Regions from separate parts of the Vreelandella sp. ssv genome, predicted to be linked through region 3. Evidence: predicted binding sites of a transcription regulator. Region 3 holds the regulator's gene; each other region holds the start of a gene.

Region 1 (6,964 bases), 510 kb from region 3:
CTCGCTCGAGCTCTCCTGCAACGCTACCTTGATACTGAAGAGGCTATTTTGGATGATGTTTTTAGTCGAGCACGTGAATTGCACGACGATCCCTTACATGCTTTCCTCATAGGGCTGAAATTGCTGGCGGAAATGATGATGGATCTCCCCAAGGGACATCCGGGATGTCTGGTGGCAACAGTCGCGTATTCCGAGAGAATGTTCGACCGCAATGTTAGGACGCTCAATCAGCAGGCCATCTTGGTCTGGCGAAAACGCTTTCTGGTTATATTGCAGGAGATAGCGGCGATCTATCCCCCTCGGGATGACGTCGATCTCAGAGCGGTCGCAGACATGATATCAAGCACTGTTGAGGGTGGGATCGTTCTATCGAGAGCGGTTGGCGAGCCTAAGGTGCTAAGCGAGCAGATTATCCTTTTACGCTCTTACATCAAGCTGCTCTTTAATCGTTCCTCCTGATAAGAGCCGATACGCTCAGGCAGCCATGTGTGATCCTGCCAGGATAATTTTTCAATTGCCCGCTCGCTGTTTAACGACTGTTTAACTGGCCGACTTAACAATGCCACCTTTAGCTTGTTTTCTTCCTGGCTGCGGTACTTTTCCTTTTCGTATAGCTCTTTCTCGGCTTACTTGTGCGCTTCGCTGGCGAGCCAGTTTCACCCCCGGCGGCCTGCAGGCTTTGTCTTAACTTTGCCGCATCACTGTGAGTGAGCAAACCGCGTAAATCATCCAGTAACGCCTGCTGAAAGGCACCGGGGTCGTCCTGCTGTTCGGAAATCGCCCGCAGGCGCTGCTCCCATAGCGCGGTGCGTTCAGGCGTGCTGACAGCGCTGGGCAGGGCGGCGATCAGGGCGGTGCCCAGCTTGGTGGCGCGCAGGGCTTTTTGTTGGCGAACCAGGTAGCCGCGCTGTACCAGGGTTTCGATAATGCCCGCACGGGTGGCTTCGGTGCCCAGGCCGTCGGTATCGCGAAGCGTACGACGCACTTCCGGGTCATCCACGTAGCGGCCGATGTTCATCATGGCCTTGATCAGGCTGGCATCGGTGAACGGTTCCGGTGGACGGGTCTCTTTCTCTTCAACGCCTGCGCCAAGAGCCTGGCAGGTCTCGCCTTGGGTGAGTGGTGGCAGCGGCGGGGTTTCATCGCGGGTCGTGAAGAGCGGCTTCCAACCTGGGTCGAGAATGCTTTGCCCGCGGGCACGGAAGGCTTCATTCAGAAGCGTAAACTCTGCTTTGACTTCGAAAGTGCGAAGCGGACGATAGAACTGCGCCATCACGTTGCGCACGATCAATCTAAAAACATGGCCTTCGGTAGCGGAGAGCTGGCTGAAATCTGCCGGTTTGCCGGTGGGGGCGATCGCATGGTGTGCGCCCACCTGTTTATCGTTCCACGCCTTGGAACGAAGGGTGAAGTCTGCGCCCTTCAGCCACTGCTGAAGGGCTTCATCGTTTTGGCAGGCGCTGGTCAGGCTGCGTTGGGCAAGCTGAAGGTGCTCTTCCGGCAGGTAGCGGCAGTCTGAGCGAGGGTAGGTAATCAGTTTGTGGCGCTCATATAGCCGTTGGCAAATATCCAACACCATTTGCGCGGAAAGCCCATGGCGGCGGGCGGCGTCTACCTGGAGGGCAGAGAGGGAGTAGGGCAGCGGCGGTGCCTGGCGTTTCTCCTGCTGGTCGAGTTTGGTCAGTTGGCCGGATGCGCCGGGTAACTGTGCCGCGAGGGCATCCGCGGGGGCGCGATCAATCAAGCGGCCTTGATCATCGAGAGGTTGGTGCTCTTGGGGCGCCCACCAAGCACGCAGTTGGCCCTGGGCAACCTTGAGATCCACCCACAGCGGATAGAACGGGTGGGGCACAAAATCACGGATGGCGTTATCGCGGCGCACGATTAATCCCAATACCGGGGTTTGCACACGGCCGACAGAAAGCACACCATCGTGCCCCGCCTGGCGGCCGGTGAGTGTCCATGCACGGGTTAGGTTGATGCCATACAGCCAGTCGGCACGGGAACGTGCCTGGGCTGCTAGAAAGAGCGGCTGGTACTCAGTGTTGGAGCTTAGCTTGGTAAGCGCCCGGCTGACGGCGGGCTTGTTAAGGTCGCTAATCAGCAGCCGTTGCACCGGGCCGCGATACTTCATGTACTCGATGACTTCTTGCACTAACAGCTGGCCCTCGCGGTCGGGGTCGCCAGCGTGTACCACATCGGTGGCCTGTTTGATCAGTTTGCGAATCACCGCCAGTTGGCCGCGTGCTTTAGAACGAGGCATCAATTTCCATTGGTGCGGCACAATCGGGAGGCGGTCTAAACGCCACTGTTTATCGGCGGGATCGTAGGCCTCCGGCGGCGCTTGCTCTAGTAAATGCCCCAGGCACCAGGTGACCGTGGTGTCACCACATACCACCGCGCCTTCCTGGCGTCGGCTAGTGCCCGGTAATGCCTCGGCAATGGCTTGGGCGAGGCTGGGTTTTTCGGCAATTATCAGGCGCATAGCAGCAAAGCCTTCATCGTATCCTTTGATGGTGCCTATGGTAGCAGACGCTTTCACGGTTAGTGACTGACATTGGTGAGTGGAGCAGGAAGGCAGTAGAGTGATGCGATAAATTGCCAATGCTGTTAAGTTGTACAAAGTTTGTATAAATAATTGGCTGTAATGACACTGCGTTGGAACATCGGGATGGTTATTAAAGGGGTATAAGCATGCGTGAACAGGGCAGAACACGACGTTTGATGGGGTTGGGCGCACGCACCGGTGGGGCGTTGCTGAAAACCCGCTTGGGCGGTCAGGCGGATTGGCGCGCCCTGGGCGAAGCGTTGTTTGAAGGGCTTTCAGAGCTTAAAGGTCCGGCCATGAAACTTGCGCAAATCATGTCTCAATGGGATGACTTATTGCCTCCGGATCTTGCTGAGGAGTTAGCTCGCCTTCAGCGCCAAGCCGAACCCATGCCGTGGCCGCGGATTCGAGAAGCGTTGATACTGCAGTATGGCGATCTCGACTACTACTTCAGCGAAATCGAGGAGCGGCCGTTTGCCAGTGCCTCCATGGGGCAGGTGCATCGTGCCACCACCCACGAGGGCGAAACGGTGGTGCTCAAGGTGCAGTATCCGGGCCTTGCCGATGTATTAGAGAGTGATTTGGTTCAGGTGCGACGCATTATGCGGTTAGGCCGTTGGTTTAAGGTTCCCCAGGCGCGGTTGGATGCCCTGTTTGATGAGCTCGCCGAAAGCCTGAGGGGCGAGTTGGATTATCACGCTGAAGCCGATGCCTTGGCCCGTTACCGTGAACGTTATAAAGATGACCCGCGGCTCGTCATTCCCGAGCCGCTGCTGGCGCTTTCCGGGCAACACGTGTTGGCTATGCGTTTTGTCGACGGCACGCCGTTGCGAGAGCTGGCTGATGCCGATGATGCAACGCGCCAAGGCATTGCCAAAACATTAGCCGACTGGATTACCCAGGAGCTATTTACCTACGGCGAACTGCACGCTGACCCGCATGCGGGTAACTTCGCTGCCGATGCCCAAGGGCGACTGGTTATTTACGATTTAGGCGCGGTGATCGCCGTGCCGGAGGCACGCATCAAAGCGATGATGCAACTGCTTGATGCCACGTTAAAGCATGATCCCATGGGCATGGATGAGGCGTTGATGCAGATGGGCGGTCGCCAGGGGCAGGGCGCGCCGTTAGCGCTCTATCGCGAATCGGCGGAGTGTATCGCGCCGCTGTTCGCACCGGGTGAGCAGGATTTCAGCGACGTGCGTGTTCACCGTCGTTTACGCGAGCTCACGCCCAAGGTGTGGGCGGCCATGGACCGCCTGCAACCCCCAGCGGACACACTGCTACTGTCACGCGCACTCAACGGTCACTACTGGAATCTAGTGCGCTTAGGCGCGCGATTGGATATGAATGAGCGTACGACCCCATTGTTACAACGGGCCCATTGACGATAAACCGATTGCCGCTGCGGGGGCGTCGGCCTTCGTGATAAACTATGCCGCTTTCATTTTAGACATCGATTACGGGTCATCGTAAAACACAGTGGAGACGGCAATGCTGGCGGTATGGGTCGATCAACTGCTGGGATTTGCCTCCGGGGCACTCTCGGCAATTAGGCAACAAGAACACTATCCGGACTTCATGACCTGGGTGCGCGCCAAAGGTGCGGACTCATTCGAAGGCGATGTGGCAATGGCTCAGGCATTGGCGCCCGTGCTGTGGTCGCAAACGCCGCTGGAGCGGCTCGATTTTGCCTGTGAACCGCTCGCTACACCGGGGCGTAATGAGCCTTGCTGGTGTGACTCTGGGCGAAAGTTCAAGCAGTGCTGCTACAAGATTGAATTTCCCACCGATATCCCTGATCAGATGATGTGGATGCTGTCGCTCCGTGAGTGGAAAGGCGCCACCCTGAAAGCTGCATTAGATAGCCAGCAAGCGCCTCCTCAAGCGCTGCTTGAAGCTGGGCTAATCGCCGCTGAAAGCGGCCAAACAGGCCGCGCGATGCAAATTCTTGAATCGCTGTTCGACGGTAGCGACTGGTCACGGCTGCCGGAGCAGGCGGAACCCGCGTTTGAAATTCTCCTGGATATTTATCAAGAGCGTGGCTTCACCCGCAAGCGCGCCGATCTACTCGACGAAGTGATGGAGCGCGGGCCGCTGTTCTTACGCGGTGTTGCCCTTGAACGACTGTGCTTGATGCACCTCGATAACGATGATCTGGATAGCGCTCGCGGGGCATTCGTTAAAGCCCAGCAGGCGCTGCCTGACTCGCCGACCTTGGCTTACATTGAAGCCATGCTCCTGCTGCATGAAGGCCACGAGCAGGAAGCCAAAGAGCGCGCCAACTTCTGGTATCGCCGCCTGGTTCGCCAAGGCGAACTGGATGAAGATCAATTGGAGTTTCTAGCCGCGCTGGCCGATAACCCCGGCGCGACGCTGGCTGATCAACTGCTTAGCGCAGAAGAAGATCTCGCCACACCGCTTGTGGCGCTTCAAGCGCTACTGGCCGCGCTGCCTACCGCGCCTAAAATCGATGTCAGCGCCGACCCTGACAGTGGCCGTCTGCTGTATAACACTAGCGCCCGGGAAGCCACGCTGTTTGCCGGCTGGCATGAGCAGTTTCAGGTGTTAGTGGATGAAGACGTCGCGCTGGGTTTTCGCGATGACCCATGGGGTAACGCCATCGAGTGGATGTCGGCGCTGTGCGCGCACCCGGAGTGGCTGGACGCCCCGCAGGTAGTGCAAGACTTAACGCTGGCACTGACTAGCCGCTTTGGCAGCCTGCCGTGGATGGCGCCAAGCCTCTTGCAGCCGCTAGCACTGCGCCTTTCGCGCTGGTTGGAGCAAGCCCGCGCCGAAGGCGACGGTAACCTATGCTGGGACGATGCCAACAACGCTATGCTTCTACGCACGGGTTTGGCGCTGGTAGTGGGTATGGAGCGCGGCGCGCGTCAGCACTCTCGGGAGTTAGCCGAAGAGCTACTGTTGATCGATCAGGAAGATAGTTTAGGGCTACGCGAGCTGGTGCTGGATCAACTGTTGCGCGATGACCGCAACGAAGAAGCGCTGGCGTTAGCCGAAGAGAATGACGACGATGGCTCGTTGGTGCTGGGGCTTTTAATGGGTAAAACCCTGGCGCTCTATCGGTTAGAGCAGCATGAGGCAGCAGAAGCCGCCCTTGGTGATGTGCTTGGCCATAACCGCTACGCGTTAGAGCTACTTTGCGCAGAGAGCCCGCGGCCTTCCATGCCTCACCCCGATGGCCAGGTTGACCCCGGCTCACGGGCGGAAGCGTGGCAGTACCGCACCTTGATGCGCGATCAGTGGCGCACTACGCCAGGGGCCTTGGCTTGGCTCGAAATGCACCGTTAGCCTAAACCTTCAAGCCTCTTTAAGCAGGCTTGGGGGTCGGCACTAACTGCTTGTCTCGGCTGATCCAAATCGCCAAGACAATGGCGGGTAGACCTAATAATGTTGCGATGACAAAGAAGCTTGGGTAGCCCTGAGAAGTAACAACCAGCCCGCCGAATCCGCTCAAAAACTTTCCTGGTAGTGTCATTAGCGATGAGAACAGCGCGTACTGCGTTGCGGTATAGGCGCGTGATGTGAGGCTGGAAAGGAAGGCGATAAACACCGCGCTGGCTAAACCGTTGGCGAGGTTATCGCCAATAATCGTGACTACCAGCATCGGTAGCTGATTTCCCACGATAGCCAGTAAGGCAAACAGCAAGTTGGTTACCATCACCAACCCAGCGCCAAAGATCAGCAAAGGGCCGATACCGTAGCGCGCGACGAAAAGCCCACCTAAAATGCCGCCGGCAATACTCATGGCAATACCAAATATATTGGTCACGTTAGCAATCTCTGCCAGCGAAAATCCCAGATCGATATAGAGTGGATTGGCCATTGAGGCCATGGCCAAATCACTAATTCTAAACACCGCGATAAACACCAAAATCCCCAGCGCTTTTACACCATAGCGGCTGAAGAAGTCAGTGAATGGGCAGACCAACGCGCCAATGCTCCAGGCCCCGAGGCGGCGTATGATTTTCGGTTTGCCGCGGCTGGCGCGAATAAATGCCCGAACCTTGGGCTCATGAATAAGCTGAATGGAGAGCGAAGCCCGCTTGGGTTCCGGGCGCAGCAATACCGTCAGTGCGCCAATGCTCATTAGCGCCGCCATGCTGAGGTAGGCAACGTTCCACGACGCGGAAGCGGCGATATAGAGCGCTCCAGCGCCAGCAGCCAGTAAGCCGCCGCGATAGCCAATAATATAAGTCGAAGCCATGGCAGCCTGAACATTGTCGTCGGCGGATTCAATCCGGTAGGCGTCAATCGCAATATCTTGCGTTGCTGAGCCAAAGGCGACCAGCAGAGCAAATAGGGCGACCCACCCCAGGTTGCCAACAGGGCTTAAACCGGCCAGTCCTACCAGCCCAGCGGCAATCGTCCCCTGCGCTAACAGCATCCAGCCGC
Region 2 (6,964 bases), 1.9 Mb from region 3:
CCTACGTAGCTGCAGCCACTCACAACGGTAAGGGCAACGGAAAGCGTGATGATTCGAGTCAATTTTTGCATTTGGGCCTATTCTTCACTATCGTGGTTTCGGTTGATCATACCCGACCTAACCTGTTACTGCGAAGAGCGACCATGGCCGATCAGAACCATGAATTGCGCAAAGCCGGTCTGAAAGTGACCCTGCCGCGCGTCAAGATACTTCAAATTCTCGAAAATGTTTCGGGTCAGCACCACCTTAGCGCGGAAGAAGTGTATAAAACACTGATTGATGCGGGCGAAGATGTTGGCCTGGCTACTGTGTACCGCGTACTGACTCAGTTTGAGTCGGCAGGGTTGGTTATTCGTCATAACTTTGACGGTGGCCACGCAGTATTTGAGATGACACAAGAGGACCACCATGATCATATGGTGTGCCTGGAAAGCGGTGAGATCATTGAGTTTGTTGATGAAATCATTGAGCGTCGTCAGCAAGAAATCGCTGAAGAGCATGGCTACGAGTTAGTGGATCATGCGCTAGTGCTTTATGTTCGTCCACGTGGCTCCGATGTGACCCGCCAAGACAGCGGGCCGACGAACAGGAAATAATGTTCGTGGTTATACACTGCACTCGGCTCGGAAATATGAACGCCCCTGCATTACCTGTTCGAATTCGCCTTCAATGGAATTTGTCAGGTAATGAGGGGCGTTTTATTTTGTCGAGTATAAAGCCCCGTTACATGCTCTTCTAATCAGTGCGCCGGGCGCTGGCTTGCATGCAGCATTTCACGGGCATGAGCGAGGGTTTGGTCAGAGAGCGTCACACCGCCTAACATTCGCGCCAGCTCGCTGATACGCCCCTGTTCATCGAGCAGTGCCATTTGGGTCAGCGTGGTGTCGCGTTTTGCCTGTTTCTCGATATGCAGATGCTGGTGCGCCTGGGCTGCCACTTGCGGTAGGTGAGTCACCGTCATTACCTGGCCGTTTTCACCTAGCTTGCGCAGCAATTGACCGACGATTTCCGCAGTAGCGCCTGAAATGCCCACATCTACTTCGTCAAACACCAGGCTAGGCACCGTTGAGTGCGTCGCCGCGACCACTTGAATCGCCAAGCTAATCCGCGACAGTTCGCCGCCGGAAGCGACTTTGGTCAATGGTCGCGCGGGCTGGCCGGGGTTGGCGCTGATCAAAAACTGCACACGATCAAGGCCTTCGGGAGAGGGTGCCTCTTTCGCGGTGACTTCCACTTCAAAGCGGGCTTTGCCCATGGCTAAAAAGCCCAGCTGTTGCTGCACTTCCTTGCCCAAACGAAGCGCGGCTTTTTGACGGCTCTCGCTGAGTTTTTTCGCTTCCTGACGGTAGCTTTCGCGTAGCTCAACGACTCGCGCACTCAGTGCTTCTAAGTCATTGCCACCTTCTTCTAACTGCGCGACTTCTCGCTGTAGATCAGCATGCAGGGCGCATAGCTCTTCAGGGGCAACGTGATGCTTACGGGCGATCCGGTGGACATCGGTCATGCGCTCTTCAACCCAGGCGAGCCGCTCGGGGTCTAGTTCAGTGGTGCTAGCGAGGCGATTGAGTTCGCTGGAGGCCTCTTCCACCTGAATGCGCGCATCGCTCAGCATGGCCAGCGTGTTGGCCAGTGTGCCCTTGTCACTGCCTGGCAGCGCGCTTAAGTGAGCGAAAGCCTGGTTGAGTAGCGAGAGTGCACCACCTTCATCGCTGGCACAGCAGTCGGCGGCAAACTGGGTCTCGCGCAGGGTTTCTTCCGCGTGGGCGAGCGTATGTTGCTCCTCCTCCAGCGTCGCCAGCTCGCCCTCCGCCAGGCCGAGCTGGTCCAGCTCTTCCACCTGGTAGCGCAGCAACTGCCGTTTGGCTTCTACCTCACTGCCTTCTTCGCTTAGCTTTTTCAACTGACGGCGCGCATGGCGCCACTCGCGAAACGTTTCGGCTAATTGAGTGGTGGCATCGTTTAGACCTGCGTAATCGTCCAGCAACGAGAGGTGGGTCTCCTCGCGCATCAGGGCGTGGTGGGCGTGCTGACCATGAATCTGGATCAATTGTTCGCCCAGCGATTTAAGGTCTGAAATAGTCGCGGGGTGTCCGTTAATCCACGCTTTGGAGCGACCGTTAGCAGTGACGACGCGGCGCAGCAAGCACTCTTCGGCGGGGAGTTCACGAACCGTTAGCCACTCGACGGCGGCGGGCAGGTGCTGAATATCGAAACGTGCGGAAAGATCCGTACGCTCGCGGCCGTGTCGCACGCTTCCGGCATCGGCGCGCTCGCCCAGGCAGAGCCCGAGGGCGCCTAACAGAATCGATTTGCCCGCGCCGGTCTCCCCGGTAATCGCGGTCATGCCTCCCGTTAGGTCGAGCTCTAGATGGTCAACAATAGCGAAATCTTGAATAGCTAGCTGAGTAAGCATGGCGCCTCCTGAGGCGGTACAGCACAGAAGCTGGATACTTATCCAATAGTTGTTGATTTATACAGTAGTTAATAACTCACTTCAATGCACCTCTTGAGATGGAATTTATGGCCCCCATATAGCGTTCATGATCAGTTAAAGCTAGTGACTTAAAGCCTTACTTCTTTGCGCGTTGCCCGCGTGGCCGCGCCCTACTTTTTAGGAGCACAACATGGCGAAAGAACCGCAAACTCCGTTGGATGACGAACTGGCACGCCACGAGCAAGACGCCGATGGTGCCGAGCAGGCGGCGGAACAAGCCGCAGAAGAGCGCTTGATGGAAGGCGAGCTGGAAGGGTTGATCAATGACGAAGAGCCGTTAGAAGGAGGCGTCGATAACCCCGAAGCGGAAATGCTGGCAGCCCAGGTGGATGAGTTAGAGCAGAGTTTAGCTGATGCCAAAGATCAGGCCCTGCGCGCCGCCGCGGAAGCACAAAACGTTCGCCGCCGTGCCGAGCAGGAAGCCGAAAAAGCCCGCAAGTTTGCGCTTGAAAAGTTTGTTAAAGAGCTGCTGCCGGTCGTGGATAGCCTGGAAAAAGCGCTAGAGACTATGGAAGAGGGTGCCTCGGACATCCACCGTGAAGGCGTCTCCATGACCTTGAAGATGCAGGTGGATGTGCTTAACAAATTCGGGGTAGAAAGCATTGAGCCCCATGGTGAGCCCTTCGACCCGCAGGTGCACGAAGCCATGACCATGGTGCCTAACCCGGATCTTGATCCGAACACCGTGATGGACGTTATGCAAAAAGGCTATTTACTCAATGGACGCCTGGTGCGCCCGGCGATGGTTGTCGTGAGTAAAAAAGCCGATTAAGCCACTGGCGGCACAGAGTGTGAAATAAGAGTGTGAAAAAAAGCCCTTGAAATGTCAGCGGCGGCCCCCAAATAAAGGGCAACCCCGCGGGGAAACCCGCAGACAAGCTTTTAAAACTAAATTTTCAGTTTTGTAACAACCGAATTCGAGGTATTGCTATGGGACGTATAATTGGTATCGACCTGGGCACCACTAACTCTTGTGTGGCCGTGCTCGATGGTGACAGCGCTAAAGTTATCGAAAACGCCGAAGGCGGCCGTACGACGCCTTCTATCATCGCGTATACCGATGATGGTGAAACGCTGGTAGGTCAGGCGGCTAAACGTCAGGCCGTTACTAACCCAGAAAACACCCTGTACGCTATCAAGCGTCTAATTGGCCGTCGCTTTAAAGACGACGTTGTCCAGAAAGACATCAAAATGGTGCCGTACAAAATCACCGAAGCAGACAATGGTGATGCTTGGGTTGAAGTAAAAGGCAAAAAAATGGCACCGCCGCAGGTTAGCGCGGAAGTGTTGAAGAAAATGAAGAAAACCGCCGAAGACTACCTGGGCGAAACGGTCACCGAAGCCGTTATTACCGTACCGGCTTACTTCAACGACAGCCAGCGTCAGGCAACGAAAGATGCTGGCCGCATCGCGGGTCTGGACGTTAAGCGCATCATCAACGAACCAACCGCTGCCGCACTGGCTTACGGTATGGACAAGTCGCGCGGCGACAAAACCATCGCGGTCTATGACCTGGGTGGCGGTACCTTCGATATCTCTATTATCGAAATTGCTGACGTTGATGGCGAAACCCAGTTTGAAGTGTTGGCCACTAATGGTGACACCTTCCTGGGCGGCGAAGATTTCGACTTGGCGTTGATCAACTACCTGGTTGATCAGTTCAAGTCAGACAGCGGCATTGACCTGTCCGGCGACAACCTCGCCATGCAGCGTCTGAAAGAAGCCGCTGAGAAAGCCAAAATTGAGCTTTCCAGTGCCCAGCAGACCGACGTGAACCTGCCTTACATCACAGCCGACAACACTGGCCCGAAACACCTTAACGTGAAGGTGACACGCGCCAAGCTGGAGTCGCTAGTAGAAGAACTGGTTCAGCGCTCGCTCGAGCCGTGCAAAATGGCGCTGAAAGATGCGGGGCTGTCTGCGGCTGAAATCGACGAAGTGATCCTGGTCGGTGGCCAGACACGCATGCCGATGGTGCAGAAGAAAGCCGCTGACTTCTTCGGTAAAGAAGCACGCAAAGACGTTAACCCGGATGAAGCGGTTGCCGTTGGTGCAGCGATTCAGGGCGGCGTACTGGGTGGCGACGTTAAAGACGTTCTGCTGCTTGACGTCACTCCGCTAACCCTGGGTATCGAAACCCTGGGCGGCGTGATGACGCCACTGATCGAAAAGAACACCACCATCCCGACCAAGAAGACACAAACCTTCTCAACGGCGGATGACAACCAAACGGCGGTGACCATTCACGCCGTACAGGGTGAGCGTAAGCAAGTGTCGCAGAATAAGTCACTGGGTCGTTTTGATCTTGCTGACATTCCGCCGGCACCGCGCGGTGTGCCGCAGATCGAAGTCGCCTTTGACTTGGACGCCAACGGTATTCTGAACGTATCGGCGAAAGACAAAGCCACTGGCAAAGAGCAGTCGATTGTCATTAAGGCTTCCAGCGGTCTGTCCGAGGAAGAAGTCGAGCAGATGGTGCGCGATGCTGAAGCGCACGCCGAAGAAGATAAGAAGTTCGAAGAGCTGGTACAGCTGCGTAACCAAGCCGATGGCATGATTCACGCCACGCGCAAAACGTTGGAAGAAGCTGGCGACAAAGCGACTGACGACGAGAAGCAGGCGATTCAGACCGCTATCAGCGAGTTGGAAGAAGCGGTTAAAGGTGACGACGTCGATAACATTCAGAAGAAACTGGATGCATTGACTGAAGCTTCTGGTCAGCTAGCCCAGAAAATGTACGCCGAGCAGGCAGAAGCGGCTCAGCAAGAGGGCGGTGAAGGTACCGAAAACACAGGTTCCAAGCCGGAAGATGACGTGGTTGACGCCGAGTACGAAGAAGTCAACGACGATCAGAAAAAGCAGTAACAACCTCTTTCTGCCAAGGAAAAGCGGTGACGCGGGAGCTTACTCCCGCGTTGCTGTTTCCGCAGCCAAAGCGCACGAGATAAGTTTCTGTTAAGTGCGTAGCTAACCAGGAGGCGTAGGGCCCTATGTCCAAACGCGATTATTACGAAGTCCTGGGTGTCGAAAAAGGGGCCGATCAGAAAGAGATCAAGAAGGCCTATCGCCGTCTGGCGCAAAAATTCCACCCTGATCGAAACCCGGACGATAACACCTCAGCGGAAAAATTCCGTGAAGTGTCCGAAGCGTATGAAGTACTTAGCGACGGCGAGAAACGCGCAGCTTATGACCAGTTTGGCCATGCGGGCGTTGATGGCCAAGGCGGCGGCGGTGGTTTCGGCGGCGCAGGCGCTGGTGATTTCAGCGACATTTTCGGTGATGTGTTTGGCGATATTTTTGGCGGAGGTGGTGGTCGCCGCCGTGGGCCCAACGCCCCGGCACGCGGTTCCGACCTGCGCTATAACCTTGAGCTGGATTTAGAGAACGCAGTTTCAGGGACTACCGTCGATATTCGCGTGCCGCGGCATATCGAGTGTGACCGTTGCGATGGCGGCGGCGCCGAGCCCGGCTCGTCTAAAGAGACGTGCCCGACCTGTCACGGTCACGGTCAAGTGCGTATGCAGCAGGGCTTCTTCGCCGTGCAGCAGACTTGCCCGACCTGTCATGGCTCTGGTCAGCACATTAAAGTGCCGTGCCACAAGTGTAATGGCGAAGGGCGCGTACGTGAGACACGCACGCTGTCCGTCAAGATTCCGCCCGGCGTGGATACCGGTGACCGTATTCGTTTGAACGGTGAAGGCGAAAGCGGTGTTAACGGTGGCCCGCCTGGAGATCTGTATGTGCAGGTGGCTATCAAGCCACACCATATTTTCCAGCGTGACGGTAAACACCTGCAGTGTGACGTGCCGATCAACTTTGTCGATGCAGCGCTAGGTGGCGAGCTTGAAGTGCCGACGTTAGACGGTCGCGTGAAATTGAAGATTCCGCCGGAAACCCAGACAGGCAAGCTGTTCCGCCTGCGCGGTAAAGGCGTGAAGCCAGTACGCGGTGGTATGCCAGGTGATCTGCTGTGCAAAGTGGTAGTTGAAACCCCCGTCAAGCTTAACGATGAGCAGCGCGATCTATTGCGCCAGCTGCAACAGAGCTTCGACGACAGCAACAGCCACAATCACTCGCCGAAGAAAACCGGTTTCTTCGACAGCGTGAAGAGCTTCTTTGAAGATATGAAGCCGTAAGTCTGAGATAATGGTAAGCAGTTAGGTGTTTAGCCCAAAAACCCTCGGTTCGCCCGGGGGTTTTTGCTGTTTAAGGAATGATAAGCGCAATGGATCACCTTGAAGAAAGGCCCACCATGGGCATTTTGCTGCGGGTACTGTCTGGCCTGCTTTTTACCGGGATGCTGGTGTGTATCAAGGCAGTTAGTGAAGAAGTGCCTGTGGGGCAGTCGGTGTTTTTTCGCTCGTTGTTTGCGCTGCTGCCTATTGTCGTTTTCCTACTTCTGCGGCGGGAGTTCCCACGCGGATTGGCGACGCGCCGCCCGCTGGGGCATGCGTTGCGCTCCGGCCTGGG
Region 3 (6,964 bases):
CCGGTGGCGATAATGACCACTTCATCCGGTGGTAAATAACCGAGATCGTGATTCGGCACCAGCGGCGGTAAATCATCCATATAGCCGAGCCCCCGCGCGACACTCACCATGCGCTCCATGGAGCGCCCCATCAAGCTGATGCGCCGGCCGCATTGGTGAGCTGCACGTCCTATGGCCAACACCCGTGCCAGATTGCTAGCGAAGCAAGAGACAACGACGCGGCCCTGGCAGTTGCTGAGGGTTTTTGTCAGCGCTCTGGCGACATCGCCCTCACTGCCGGAGTGCCCTGGCATTGGCGCATTGGTCGAATCGCCAACGACTAAATCGACCGGTGCGAGCGCCCTAAACTGTGCGGCGCTCATCGGTGTACCAATCAGCGGTTCAGGATCGAGCTTCCAGTCACCGGTGTGTAAAACACGGTAGCCACCGGCCATCATCATTAAGGCACAGCTTTCGGGAATTGAGTGCGTCAAAGGGAGGTAGCGTAGCGTAAATGGCCCGCTTTCAAGCGCCTCGCCTGGTTCGATAACTTGGATAGCGGCACTACTAAGCTGATGTTCAGCAAATTTCAGTCTCAACAACCCAGCCGCCAATGGGGTGGCATAAATAGGGCAGTTCCACATCGGCCAGAGCCAGGCGACTGCCCCTATGTGGTCTTCATGTCCGTGGGTGATGTAAAGCGCTTTGGGTACGATCCCTAATGCTTTCAGGGTATCGAGATTAGGAACCTGAAGCGGTGAGTTGGGAAGATCCTGGCGAATCATCATGCCGCAGTCGACGGCAATCCAGTGATCGTCATGGCCGTATAGCGTTAGATTCATTCCAATCTCACCGCATCCCCCTAGCGGCAGCATGCGCAGCGGTGGACGACGACGGGGACGAATTTGAACGCGTGGTGAATGCATCAGTTATGAAAAGCCTAAAAAGTAGTGCCTTAACTATACGGGAAGGCAGGGGCGGCTAACAATCATCCTTGGCCTTCCGATACAATACGCAGTCTAAGTCGCTGGTTTATCATAATTAGCGTAGAAATAGGTCAAGAGTAAATTACATGTCTCATTATTATCGTTTAGTTGTGTCCTGTCCCGATCAAGTAGGTATTGTGGCTCGCGTTTCGAGCTTTATTGCCCATCAGGGTGGCTCGATCACCGAAGCAAGCCAGCACTCTGACTTAGAAACCGGCTGTTTTTTTATGCGTTACGAAATTTTGGCAGATTCAGTGGCTATGTCGGTAGAATCGCTACGTGCATCGTTTGAAACGGTCGCTAGCGAATTCAATATGCAGTGGTCACTGGTCGATACCCAGAAGCGTCGTCGGGTGGTGTTAATGGTGTCGCGGGAGTCGCACTGCTTAGTGGATCTGCTTTATCGCTGGCAGGGAGGTGAACTGGATTGCGATATTGTTGGAGTGATCTCAAACCATGACGACATGCGTTCATTGACCGAGTGGTACGGCATCCCTTACCACCATGTGCCGGTCGATGCTGAAAACAAGCAGGCGTCGTTTGCCGACGTTCAGACTGTAATCGATAACGCCCGCGCTGACTGCATCGTGCTGGCACGCTATATGCAAATCCTACCGCCTGACTTGTGTGCACGCTATGAAGGTCGGGTGATTAACATTCACCATAGTTTTTTGCCCTCTTTCGCTGGTGCTAAACCTTACCACCAAGCGTATCAACGCGGTGTTAAATTGATTGGCGCAACCTGTCACTATGTCACCGAGGAACTCGATGCTGGCCCGATTATCGAACAGGATATTCATCGTGTTAGTCACTGTCATACGCCTACTGATTTAGTGCGCTTTGGCCGAGACGTTGAAAAGGCGGTTCTAGCGCGCGGTTTACGCTGGCATCTTGAGGATCGTGTGCTGGTTCATGGCAATAAAACGGTGGTCTTTAGCTAACGATTGGTAACGTAAGAGGTCGCTATGTCATTCGCGCAAAGTGTATTAGCGCCTTGGGCGCTAGTGCTTACCTCACTACTCTCGTTAAGCGTGGTAGCCTGGGCACTTTTGCGTCGGCCTTGGCAAGCGCTAATCAAGGATGGTGCACTTCAGCATCGCTGGTTAGGGGCAACCCTAGCGGTAGTGCTGATGTGGCAACTGCGCGCTCAAGCAGTGGACTGGCTAACGCTGCACCTTGTCTTTACGGTATTGATGACTCTGGTATTTAAAGCACCGTTAGCACTCATCAGCAATGTACTGATTAATGTGGCGATGGTGGTAATAGGCCGCAATGAGTGGATGCTGTTAGGCGCTAACGTACTGGTAACAGGGGTGGTGCCAGCAGCCATCATTGGCACGGTATGGCGGCTGGTCGATCGCCGACTGCCGGATAATCTGATGGTGTTTCTATTTGCCTGCGGTTTTTTCGGTACGGCGCTGGCTACGCTGGGGGGCGGGTTAGTAGCGGTGCTACTGATCACCGTAGCAGGTACCGACCCTGACGCTATTTATCTAGCCCAAGAGTATGCACGCTTCTTGCCCTTGTTAATGCCTTCGGAAGCGTTTATCACCGGCATGCTGCTGAGTATCCTGCTGGTCTATCACCCTAATTGGGTGGCCACTTTCAATGACCACCGCTACATCGATATGCAGTGAAGGTGATGTTAGCCGAGAGCCTGACCATTGCCGCCGCGAATAACGCCAACGCCCACTCCTTCGATATTGAGCGACTGGGAGCGAAGATCGATTTCAATGGGCGCAAAGTCTGGGTTTTCAGCAAACAGCGTTACCTGATGTCCTTGGCGCTTGAAGCGCTTGACGGTCACTTCATCATCTAAACGCGCCACCACAATCTGGCCATCGCGCACTCGCTCAGTGCGATGAACAGCCAATAAGTCACCCTCTAAAATGCCAATATCCTTCATTGAGAGTCCCCGGACGCGCAGCAAATAGTCGGCCTTAGGGGTGAAGTACTCAGCAGGCAGCGGGCAGTAGCGATCTATATGTTCTGCAGCGAGAATGGGGCTTCCAGCGGCGACTTCACCAATGACAGGCAGTCCAGCCGGTGGTGATTCAATATGATTGGCAACGGGTAACGTAGCCACGCTGCTGTCCACTATTTCCTGGGGCTCTTGGTTGGGCAGGCGAATGCCGCGTGACGTATTGCGGATAATGCGAATAACCCCTTTTCGTTCAAGCGCACGAAGGTGTTCTTCAGCTGCATTTGGGGAGCGGAAACCGAGTGCTTTAGCAATCTCAGCACGGGTCGGAGGGTAGCCAAATTCGCCCATGGTCTTAACGATAAAATCAAATACGTGCTGTTGGCGAGCGGTTAGCGGACGCGACATACCAGACTCCAAAAATAGTGAATAGACAGTAACAAGTTAAATGTCGACTTAATCGATAAGTGTTTAAGTATACAGTATGTTCCTCTGTCCAGTATATGGCTTGTCAATGCCTATTGCCGGAGGCGGTGAATTTTTCCTAATCGTTTGAAACTAAGTTTTTACTTATTTACTTGGCCGCATTTCATTAACAAATCAAGCGTTGAGCCTGTCAAAGTTATGGCATAGTATTTTGCTATGTTTTAAACACTCGTTTCCCTGGAGAGCAACATGGCTCAATCTGATACGGTGACCCGTATACTTGATACCGCGGAAGTGCTGTTTGCAGAGCGTGGTTTCGCTGAAACCTCGCTGCGCAATATCACTAGCAAAGCGCGCGTCAATTTAGCGGCCGTGAACTATCATTTCGGTTCAAAGAAAGCCTTGATTCAGGCCGTTTTTTCTCGCTACTTGGATCCCTTTACACAGCGTTTTCATACTGCGCTTGATAAGCTTGAAGCCCAGCACACAGGGAGCGTTATCCCGCTTGAAACGCTACTCGAAACAATGGCTACCACTGTGCTGGCAGTGCCAGCTGAGCGTAACAGCCTAAAAGTTTTTATGCGCTTATTAGGCCTGGCCTATAGCCAGGCGCAAGGACATCTTAGGCGCCATATTCAGCAAGAGTATGGTGATGTGTTTACCCGCTTTACCGAACTTGTGCGTCAAGCAACGCCAGACTTGCCTGACGCGGAGCGCTTTTGGCGGCTACACTTTATGCTCGGCACGGTAATTTTTACGCTTTCTGGTCTTGATGCGCTGCGTGATATTGCTGAAAAGGATTATCACGAGCAGGTCACCGTACGGGATTTAGTTCGACGGTTGCGTCCGGTAGTTGTCGCTGCCATGAATGCACCGTTACCCCCAGCACTCGAAGAAGGAAAATATGCGAACGCCCAGGCTAGCTGAGCTACCCCCAACGGAGAGTATCTGGTTAGAAATAGACACCACTCAGCAGCAGCTACGCTGCTGGCGAGGGGCAAAAGTTCTCCATGAGTGTGAGATATCGTCTGGTGCCGCTGGTAGTGGTGAGCGCAATGGTAGCGGTAAAACCCCCCATGGTTGGCACTATATAAGAGCGGCCATTGGTGACGGTATGCCAGAAAATGCGGTATTTCGTGGGCGGCGCTGGACAGGCGAGACTTTCTCCCCTGATCTCGCTGATGCGCATCCTGAGAGAGACTGGATCTTGACGCGTATTCTGTGGTTGTGCGGGCTAGAAAAAGGCGTTAATCGTGGTGGACAAGTAGACTCTCAGCGGCGCTATATTTACCTACATGGCACGCCGCCCGACGAGCCAATGGGGGTGGCCGCTTCCCATGGCTGTGTTCGTTTACGTAATAGTGATTTGCTCTATATATTTTCGCTAGCGGTGCCAGGCACGCCGGTTTGGCTACACGGTGGTCGGCAGTGCTTTGATTAATCAGGTTTTGACACCGCTAGACGATCGTCTAAAATCATCGCCCCTTTTATTGGTGGACCTATCACGATGACTCAACCGTTAGGCCCGGTCATGCTCGACCTTGAAGGCACGAAATTGACGGCCACAGAAAAGCGCTTGCTCACTGAACCGGCGGTAGGGGGTGTCATCTTATTCGCCCGGAATGTTGAGAATGGCTACCAGGTACGTCAGCTATGTAGCGATATTCGCCGCGTACGCGCTGATTTGCTGATTGGGGTTGATCAAGAGGGCGGGCGTGTCCAGCGCATTAAAGAGGGGATGACTCGCCTTCCTGCCATGGCGCGTATTGGCGAGTGTTATCGCGACATTCCGGAAGATGGGCTTGTATTGGCAAAAGATGCTGGCTGGCTATTGGGCATGGAAATGGCAGCCTGTGGGTTGGATCTTAGCTTTGCGCCGGTACTGGATGTGGAGAGCGGGGTCTCTAGCGTTATTGGCGATCGAAGCTTTAGTAGTGACCCCCATCATGTCGCGCAGCTCGGCGGCGCTTTCATTTTAGGGCTTCACGATGCCGGCATGGCCGCCGTGGGAAAACACTTCCCTGGCCATGGTGGCGTCGCGGCTGACTCTCACGTTGCACTGCCGGTGGACGACCGTTCATTAGAGGCGATTAAACAGCGCGACCTTGTGCCCTTTACCCATCTCGCCACCCAGTTAGAGGGTGTTATGCCTGCCCATGTGATTTACCGCGCTTTTGATAGCCGCCCTGCCGGATTTTCTCCGAGTTGGCTTGGGATGCTTCGCGAATCGCTGGGGTTTAAAGGCTGTATTTTTTCTGATGATTTAAGTATGGCAGGTGCCCACGAAGCGGGCGGCCCCAGGCAGCGTGCTCAAGCAGCACTATCGGCGGGGTGCGATATGCTGCTGGTATGCAATGATCGAGCAGCCGCGCTTGAGGTCGTTGAGGCTTGCAAAGGTATTGAAACGAAGCGTCCTGCCAAGCTGCGCTATAGCCGAGCACGGCCTGATTTGGATGCTTTAAGCGCGCTGGGTCGTTGGCGTCGGGCCCACGCGAAGCTGGAAGCATTGGCTGATAGGCCGAAACCGAATGCTGTGTAAATGCACACTGCTGATGTAAACGAAGCTTTTAACCCGCCTGGAGTTTAGATGTCAAAGTTGGATAAAGAAGCATTAGAGTCACTGGACTCAATGCGTGAGTTGATGGATAACGCCGACTGTCTGATTTCTCAGCAAGAGGTAGAGCGGGCGCTTGATCGTATGGCGGAAGCGATTACCCGGGATTTAGGAGACAAGCTGCCGGTTTTTTATTGCGTCATGAATGGAGGCCTGATCACCACTGGCCATCTGCTTACCCGGTTAGGTTTTCCTCTTGAAGTGGACTACCTGCACGCCACTCGTTACCGCAACGAGCTGCGCGGCGGCGAACTCTTTTGGCGCGTTTCTCCCGAAGTGCCAATGGCGGGTCGCCACGTGGTGATTGTCGATGACATCTTGGATGAAGGTGCGACGCTAGCCGCCATTTTGGCATACTGTGAAGAAGCCCAGGCAGCCAGTGTCACGACCGCTGTGCTAGTGGATAAGCAGCATAATCGTAAAGCGGTACCAGGCTTAAAGGCCGACTACTGCAGTTTAGAAGTCGCCGACCGGTATGTGTTTGGCTTCGGTATGGACTACAAGGGCTACTGGCGCAATGCGCCAGGTATTTTTGCCCCAAAAGGTATGTAGCTGATCGCCTAGAAACGGGGCTAGCGGGGCGAGAAGCGCCTCGCTAGTCCCGTTTCTGCAATCATCCGTGTTGAGATCTCTTCTACCGAGAAGCGCGTCGCATCGATATAGGGTATGTGCATCGAGCGGTAGAGTGACTCTGCTTGTTCCACTTCTTTAAGGCATTGATCCATTGAGCTGTAACGACTATTAGGGCGTCGCTCATTGCGGATCGCTGACAGTCGCCGAGCATCGATGGTTAACCCAAACAGTTTTTGTCGGTGGGGCGCTAGCGCTTTGGGTAGCTTTAACATGCCATCTTCGTCTAAATCATCTTCCGTCAGCGGATAGTTAGCCGCGCGAATACCAAATTGAAGCGCCAGATACAGAGAGGTGGGGGTCTTGCCGCAGCGCGAGACGCCGACCAAGATAATATCTGCCTTGTCGTATTGGTGAGTACGTGCACCGTCATCGTTATCCAGCGCAAAATGCACTGAGTGGATGCGG

Evidence for each region. Region 3 encodes LexA, which represses DNA repair genes until DNA is damaged. Its sites were predicted from a motif close to TACTGTNTANNTANACAGTA; they were not measured.
Region 1: a site for LexA is predicted at 2,606-2,625, ahead of AC5TBW_RS07870 (DNA topoisomerase III). Genes of this name have one in related genera too.
Region 2: a site for LexA is predicted at 2,461-2,480, ahead of recN (DNA repair protein RecN). Genes of this name have one in related genera too.

The regions. Positions count from the first base shown of each region.
Region 1 covers NZ_CM182545.1:1,726,583-1,733,546, forward strand. The annotation lists gene AC5TBW_RS07865 (TetR/AcrR family transcriptional regulator) at 1-459, shown strand, start outside; gene AC5TBW_RS07870 (DNA topoisomerase III) at 569-2,485, opposite strand; gene AC5TBW_RS07875 (ABC1 kinase family protein) at 2,695-3,936, shown strand; gene AC5TBW_RS07880 (SEC-C metal-binding domain-containing protein) at 4,043-5,860, shown strand; gene AC5TBW_RS07885 (AmpG family muropeptide MFS transporter) at 5,880-6,964, opposite strand, start outside.
Region 2 covers NZ_CM182545.1:320,457-327,420, forward strand. The annotation lists gene AC5TBW_RS01535 (outer membrane protein assembly factor BamE) at 1-71, opposite strand, end outside; gene fur (ferric iron uptake transcriptional regulator) at 144-596, shown strand; gene recN (DNA repair protein RecN) at 740-2,413, opposite strand; gene grpE (nucleotide exchange factor GrpE) at 2,625-3,266, shown strand; gene dnaK (molecular chaperone DnaK) at 3,425-5,359, shown strand; gene dnaJ (molecular chaperone DnaJ) at 5,485-6,630, shown strand; gene AC5TBW_RS01565 (DMT family transporter) at 6,720-6,964, shown strand, end outside.
Region 3 covers NZ_CM182545.1:2,240,683-2,247,646, reverse strand. The annotation lists gene AC5TBW_RS10310 (ribonuclease J) at 1-821, opposite strand, end outside; gene purU (formyltetrahydrofolate deformylase) at 1,052-1,906, shown strand; gene AC5TBW_RS10300 (energy-coupling factor ABC transporter permease) at 1,931-2,602, shown strand; gene lexA (transcriptional repressor LexA) at 2,611-3,294, opposite strand; gene AC5TBW_RS10290 (TetR/AcrR family transcriptional regulator) at 3,562-4,239, shown strand; gene AC5TBW_RS10285 (L,D-transpeptidase family protein) at 4,217-4,753, shown strand; gene nagZ (beta-N-acetylhexosaminidase) at 4,820-5,851, shown strand; gene AC5TBW_RS10275 (hypoxanthine-guanine phosphoribosyltransferase) at 5,900-6,478, shown strand; gene ppsR (posphoenolpyruvate synthetase regulatory kinase/phosphorylase PpsR) at 6,499-6,964, opposite strand, start outside.